Regions from separate parts of the Bacillus sp. DTU_2020_1000418_1_SI_GHA_SEK_038 genome, predicted to be linked through region 2. Evidence: a T-box and tRNA genes for the amino acid it is inferred to sense, from the RefSeq annotation. Region 2 holds a T-box; the other holds one or more tRNA genes.

Region 1 (3,344 bases), 970 kb from region 2:
CCGTAAGGTCGGGGGTTCGATCCCCTCCGCCGCTACCAAATTGAGGACCTTTAGCTCAGCTGGTTAGAGCAGACGGCTCATAACCGTCCGGTCGTAGGTTCGAGTCCTACAAGGTCCACCATTTTGTTTATTATTTGGAGGTATACCCAAGTTCGGCTGAAGGGATCGGTCTTGAAAACCGACAGGGGCTTAACGGCTCGCGGGGGTTCGAATCCCTCTACCTCCTCCATTATTTTTATTATAAATACTATTATCGCGGGGTGGAGCAACGAGCGTTACTCCATGAATCAACTGCGAGTTGTACCGATTGAGCCGCTGCTTGATTAAGCATCCTGAAATCGGGACAGTCCTTATGCTTTATATGAGCATAGTAAAAATCATATAAATATTATTATCGCGGGGTGGAGCAGTCCGGTAGCTCGTCGGGCTCATAACCCGAAGGTCGCAGGTTCAAATCCTGTCCCCGCAATCTGGTCCGGTAGTTCAGTTGGTTAGAATGCCTGCCTGTCACGCAGGAGGTCGCGGGTTCGAGTCCCGTCCGGACCGCCATTATTTCAATAGTAGCTCAGTAGCTCAGTCGGTAGAGGATTTTAAAAGATTGTAGCTTCGAAGCAAACCTTCACCGAATGGCAAGCGTTTAAAATCTGTGACAAAGACCGAAGGACTTTGGAACACATTTCTTAAGCTATTCAAACTTTAGGAAGCAATATATTTTATGGCTCAGTAGCTCAGTCGGTAGAGCAAAGGACTGAAAATCCTTGTGTCGGCGGTTCGATTCCGTCCTGAGCCACCATTTAATTATTACTTAATGCGGGTGTAGTTTAGTGGTAAAACCACAGCCACGAGCAAAAACATCCATGAGTAAACTTCGAGTTGCCTCGACGCATTCTCATCCCTGAATTTGCTAGAAGAGGAAGAGGCATGAAAGTTCGTAAAAAATAAATAATTCCTTATTCACTTAAAATGCGGGTGTAGTTTAGTGGTAAAACCACAGCCTTCCAAGCTGTTGATGAGGGTTCGATTCCCTTCACCCGCTCCAATGATGGGCCTATAGCTCAGCTGGTTAGAGCGCACGCCTGATAAGCGTGAGGTCGATGGTTCGAGTCCATTTAGGCCCACCATTTTTATATTAATTAAATTATACTAACTATTCCGCAGTAGCTCAGTGGTAGAGCATTCGGCTGTTAACCGAACGGTCGTAGGTTCGAATCCTACCTGCGGAGCCATTATGGGGAAGTACTCAAGAGGCTGAAGAGGCGCCCCTGCTAAGGGTGTAGGTCGCGTAAGCGGCGCGAGGGTTCAAATCCCTCCTTCTCCGCCATAATTTGGCCCGTTGGTCAAGCGGTTAAGACACCGCCCTTTCACGGCGGTAACACGGGTTCGAATCCCGTACGGGTCATAAAAAAGGTTGTCAACCAATTGTGTTGGCAGCTTTTTTTTATTCAATTAAAAGTAACGATGTAAAAAGATGCCACAGACTAAGGTTCTGTGGTATTTTTTGTATATAGGAAAAATATCTAATTTATATGAGACGAATAAACTAATAATAGCCATAAGGAGAAATAGTAGATGATTAAGTATATTATTTTTGATTTTGATGGAACGATTGCCAATTCTCAATATGCATTTGTTTCTGCTTGGAATCATCTGGCGGAAAAGCACCGATTTAAAAAACTAGAGCACGAGAGCCTAGAGGATTTAAAAAAGCTAACTATTAAAGAACGCAGCAGGGTATTAAATTTTCCTATGTATAAATTGCCCATTTTGATGCCAGAGCTCTACACAGCCTATCGACAATCAATATTGGACGTGACTTTATTTGAAGGTATGAAGGAGTTATTAAGTGAATTAGAAATCAGAGGTTACCATACAGCCATTATTTCATCTAATACAGAGGATAATATTAGAGAGTTTTTAAATCGTAATGGGATTAAGGTAACTGATATTCTTTGTTCCAGCCGTATTTTTGGTAAGGATAAAGTGATAAAAAAATTCTTGAAATCTCACAATTTGCAGCCTTCAGAGGTTATTTATGTCGGAGATGAGCATCGGGATATCGTTGCCTGCAAAAAGTGTAATGTAAAAGTTATATGGGTTGGTTGGGGCTATGACGGTATCGAAGTGGTACAATCTGAAAATCCTGACTATATGATTCAAACTCCAGATGAAATCTTACAAATCGTTTAAATCTCCTTTAATCTTATCAAAAAATTTAGTCATGCTTAAACGCTTGGAATAAAACGCTCCAAGCGTTTTCTATTACAAGCTTTTCCGCTAGTCAAACCTTTCATCTTTTTCGTGCAATTTTATTCCGGGGTTATCCAGATCGAATTCCGATGTTATTCCGGTGGAAGGACCTCGGAACATCTCTCCAACTGCAAGAATCTTTCCATCTGGCGGTCCGAATAGGGGGACCTTCACTTCATCTTTAGAAGCTTCGTTAATTAAAAACTCTTCTTCTTTATTACTCAATTTAAATGTCTCCTTTTAACTAATAGATATGTGTAAGAAGCGAGAACCGTCAATTCATTTTGGTGTCTGTTTCAGCCCAAAAGAGTCAACCTCGGTAACCAATCCCCACCAAAGTTACACGCCCCAACAGCAATAAGCGAGGAACGGTCATCATCAGCTCGACTTATTAATGCCCATTCACGTAAAAAGCCTACTGTTCAAAATAAAGTGGAGCTCTGAATTCAAATTGTTGCTTGTTTTATTTTGTCAATCACGACAATAAATTATGTCGAAATTTCAAGATTACCTTTATATCTTGATGTTAATTGACACATTGTTAAAGTTGTTGTCAAAAAATTTAGAAAATCTTAACAAGGTCTTTTCTAAAACTACTCGAATATAATCATGGAAGCCACTGGGATTAGAAGGAGAAGATTGGAATGAACACAGTTTTTCCAACAGATTATCAAATGCATTTATTTCATGAGGGAACTCTTTTTGAAAGTTATCGCCTCTTTGGTGCACATATTATAAAAAAGGATGACAAGGTAATTACACGGTTTTGTGTCTGGGCGCCGAATGTAGAAATTGTCAGATTAGTCGGTGATTTTAATGATTGGAATGGAGAGGGGTACCTCTTACATAGAGTAAATAATGAAGGAATTTGGATGATTAATGTTGATATGGATTTACAGGGATGTTTATACAAGTACGAAATGATTACTAAGGAGGGTAAACATTTCTTAAAATCGGATCCATTTAGCTTTTATTCGGAAACTAGGCCAGGTACAGCATCTATTGTATATTCACTTGATGGATATTCGTGGAATGATGATCATTGGATGCAGAAAAGAGAGAAAAAGAATACTCTGTCAGAGCCTATGGCCATTTAT
Region 2 (3,344 bases):
GTATCGACAAGAAATAATATATCATTTTTAAAAATCGCTGTCAATATTATTTAATATTTTTTTTGAGCGGGAGTGACCCCGCTCAAAAAGTCTTTATGCACTCTATTTCCAATCTTTCTGGAATTCAACAAAAGTTTGGAATCTAACGAAAATTAATCCGGTTTAATAACATCCCTATTGCCCATATACGGACGCAGTACTTCTGGAATCACGACACTGCCATCTTCCTGCTGATAGTTTTCCAACAGAGCTGCAACGGTGCGGCCGATTGCAAGGCCAGATCCATTTAGTGTATGCACATGCTCAGGTTTACCCTTTGCTTCACGGCGGAAACGGATGTTCGCACGTCTTGCTTGGAAAGCTTCAAAGTTACTGCAAGAAGAAATCTCTCTGTAAGTGTTATAGCTTGGAATCCACACTTCAATATCATACTTTTTCGCAGCCGTGAAGCCAAGATCACCCGTACACATGCTCATCACACGGTATGGAAGGCCTAATAGCTGCAAAACCTTCTCGGCATTTTTTGTCAGCTTTTCTAATTCATCATAAGATTCTTCAGGCTTTACGAATTTAACAAGCTCCACCTTATTAAATTGGTGCTGGCGAATAAGCCCTCTCGTATCACGTCCAGCTGATCCTGCTTCAGAACGGAAGCAAGCACTAAATGCAGCATAATTAATCGGAAGATCCTCTGCGCTTAAGATTTCTTCTCTGTGCATATTCGTTACTGGCACTTCCGCTGTTGGAATTAAGAAATAGTCCTCATTTTCGATAAGGAAAGCATCCTCCTCGAACTTCGGAAGCTGGCCAGTACCTGTCATACTTGCACGATTGACTAAATAAGGCGGCAATACCTCTGTAAAGCCATGCTCCTCTGTGTGAAGATCAAGCATAAAGTTGAATAAAGCACGTTCAAGGCGTGCACCGAGTCCTTTGTAAAATACAAATCGGCTTCCTGTCACCTTCCCAGCACGTTCAAAATCAAGAATATTCAACTGATCCGCCACTTCCCAGTGCGGCTTCGGTTCAAAGTCAAACTGTCTAACCTCTCCCCACTTCCACGCTTCCACATTGTCGTCTTCAGTTTCTCCAACTGGGACACTTTCATGCGGAATATTTGGAATGCTAAGCAATAGTTGATCTAATTCCTCTTCAACCGTGCGCAGATCATCATCAAGCTCTTTAATTTGATCTCCAACCTCTCGCATTTCAGCAATTAAATGATCCGCGTCTTGTTTATCACGCTTTAAAATTGCAACCTGCTGAGAAACTTCATTCCGTCTGCTTTTCAGCTGTTCAGCTTTCACAATCAAATCCCGTCGTTTCGTATCAAGATCTTCAAATTTCCCAAGATCCGTTAAATCCTCGCCTCGATGCTCCAGCTTCTTTTTCACATCTTCAAAATTAGCTCTTAAATACTTAATATCTAACATTTCATAACCCCTCCTTATTTTTAAAAAAGGGGGCAAAACACAAAAAACTCCCGTCCCCAAAAAAGGGACGAGAGTTACCCGCGTTGCCACCCTAGTTGAAGGCAAAAGCCTTCCACCTTAAATTCATAACGGTTTTATACCGAAAGTATTTACTTGCCTACAAGGAGATTCAAAAATGTTCCCCTTTAGTGCGTTCCATACTTTGCTCGAGGATGGATTCACAAGCTTCACCCGCCAATTCTCACCAGCCATTGGCTCTCTTAAGAATGAAAATCCTGTTACTAGTTCCTCTCATTGCTTTTGATTATAGAAATTTTTGTAATTCATAATGTACTACAATTATGAACCATTTGCAACTATATTATGCAAAATAGTTTTTCTTCGCTTCTTTCCTATAATGAAACTAAACAACAAAAAGGGCTTCCTGTCAAGACAAGAAACCCTTTTTACTAAAACCAACCTTTTACAGTTGAAGAGATGCCCCCAAAGACATTCCCGAAAAAGCTGCCGATTCCACGCATCATTAAAACAAACCAGTTCGCCTTTTCAATATCTTCAGCTGCAACAACATCTACTTGAATTCTACTTTTTCCTTCTTCAGATAAAAATTCTAAGTCACCTTCATTAGAAGATTCAATCGTTAAAGTTCCGACCTTTTCCCCTTCTTTAACTGGCGCCGTTAATTCCCCTTTATTATTTAGCTTTTCTTTATCCAAAACTAGCTTTGTCTTATAGTTTTCTTTTTCGCCATTTTTCACGACCATTGTGATTGGATCCTTTGTTTCAATCTTCACCTTGTCTTCTTTTCCTTTAATAACAGGTAAAGTCTTTTGACCCTTCACTTGGTGATTAGCTGGTACTAGCTCTTCTTTGCCAAAATTACTAAACGCATAATTAAACATTTTCTTTGTTTCATCAAAGCGGGATTTATATGTACCCTTACCGCTTTCATCCTTGGCATTCATAATAACAGTGATATAACGTGTGCCATTTCTAATAGCTGTTCCTGTAAAGCAATAGCCTGCAAACTCCGTTGTTCCTGTTTTTAGGCCATCTACGCCCTCAAAGCCATATACAAGACTAGGAAGCATCCAGTTCCAGTTTTGCATGTCAATCGCATCTTCTGTGCCTTCTCTGAAGGTCATTTTCGGAATAGTTGTCGTTTCTAACACTTCTGGGTAGTCATTAAGCAAATAAGAAGCTAGCTTTGCAGTAGCTCTTGCAGACATCACATTCTCTTCATCTTCTGTCCCAGTATGGTGGAATCCTTTTAAATGTTTATTATTTAAGCCAGATGAGTTAACAAACTTGAAATCTTTTAACCCTAGTTCTTCTGCCTTTTTATTCATCATTTTTACAAAGTTCTCTTCAGAACCCGCAAGCGTTTCTGCAATGGCAATCGTCGCACCATTTGCCGAGTAAATCGTCATTGCTTGGTACAGTTCACGAATATTATATTTTCCATCTCTGCGCAAAGGTACATTGGATAAATCCCTATCATGTGAAATCTTCCAGACATACTCGCTGACGGAATATTCTTGGTCCCATTTCACTCTTCCTTCTTTAATCGCTTCCAGAAGAAGATACTCAGTCATCATTTTTGTCATACTAGCGATACCAAGAACTTGGTCGGCGTTTTTAGAATAAAGTACTTTACCTGTCTCTGCTTCTACTAAAATAGCAGCATCGCCATTAACATTTAAAAAATCTTCTGCATAGGCTCTATTTAAGCTAGGAAAAAGGCCTATTACCATTACGAATGCAAGAATACTAGCTACATATTTGCGGAATTTTTTCAATACAAAGCCCTCCAACTTTTTAGTACACGTTTGATATTTTATCATAATTCGACATTAAAACATAGACAGAGGATTTACCTATTCTTACCTAAGATGTTTCAAATAAAAAGCA

Evidence for each region. The T-box of region 2 lies ahead of serS (serine--tRNA ligase). A T-box ahead of a tRNA ligase gene usually reads a tRNA of that ligase, here a tRNA-Ser.
Region 1: it encodes a tRNA-Ser, which carries the amino acid that the T-box ahead of serS (serine--tRNA ligase) is inferred to sense. The anticodon was not compared.

Annotation. Positions count from the first base shown of each region.
Region 1 is NZ_CP135435.1:3,521,337-3,524,680, reverse strand. Features, by position in the region: tRNA gene RRV45_RS17630 (tRNA-Met) at 1-38, shown strand, start outside; tRNA gene RRV45_RS17625 (tRNA-Ile) at 45-121, shown strand; tRNA gene RRV45_RS17620 (tRNA-Ser) at 137-229, shown strand; tRNA gene RRV45_RS17615 (tRNA-Met) at 396-469, shown strand; tRNA gene RRV45_RS17610 (tRNA-Asp) at 473-549, shown strand; tRNA gene RRV45_RS17605 (tRNA-Phe) at 718-793, shown strand; tRNA gene RRV45_RS17600 (tRNA-Gly) at 966-1,039, shown strand; tRNA gene RRV45_RS17595 (tRNA-Ile) at 1,045-1,121, shown strand; tRNA gene RRV45_RS17590 (tRNA-Asn) at 1,152-1,226, shown strand; tRNA gene RRV45_RS17585 (tRNA-Ser) at 1,231-1,321, shown strand; tRNA gene RRV45_RS17580 (tRNA-Glu) at 1,328-1,399, shown strand; gene RRV45_RS17575 (HAD-IA family hydrolase) at 1,570-2,187, shown strand; gene RRV45_RS17570 (hypothetical protein) at 2,275-2,472, opposite strand; gene glgB (1,4-alpha-glucan branching protein GlgB) at 2,892-3,344, shown strand, end outside.
Region 2 is NZ_CP135435.1:19,199-22,542, reverse strand. Features, by position in the region: gene serS (serine--tRNA ligase) at 153-1,433, opposite strand; T-box leader at 1,494-1,737, opposite strand; gene RRV45_RS00080 (D-alanyl-D-alanine carboxypeptidase family protein) at 1,883-3,187, opposite strand.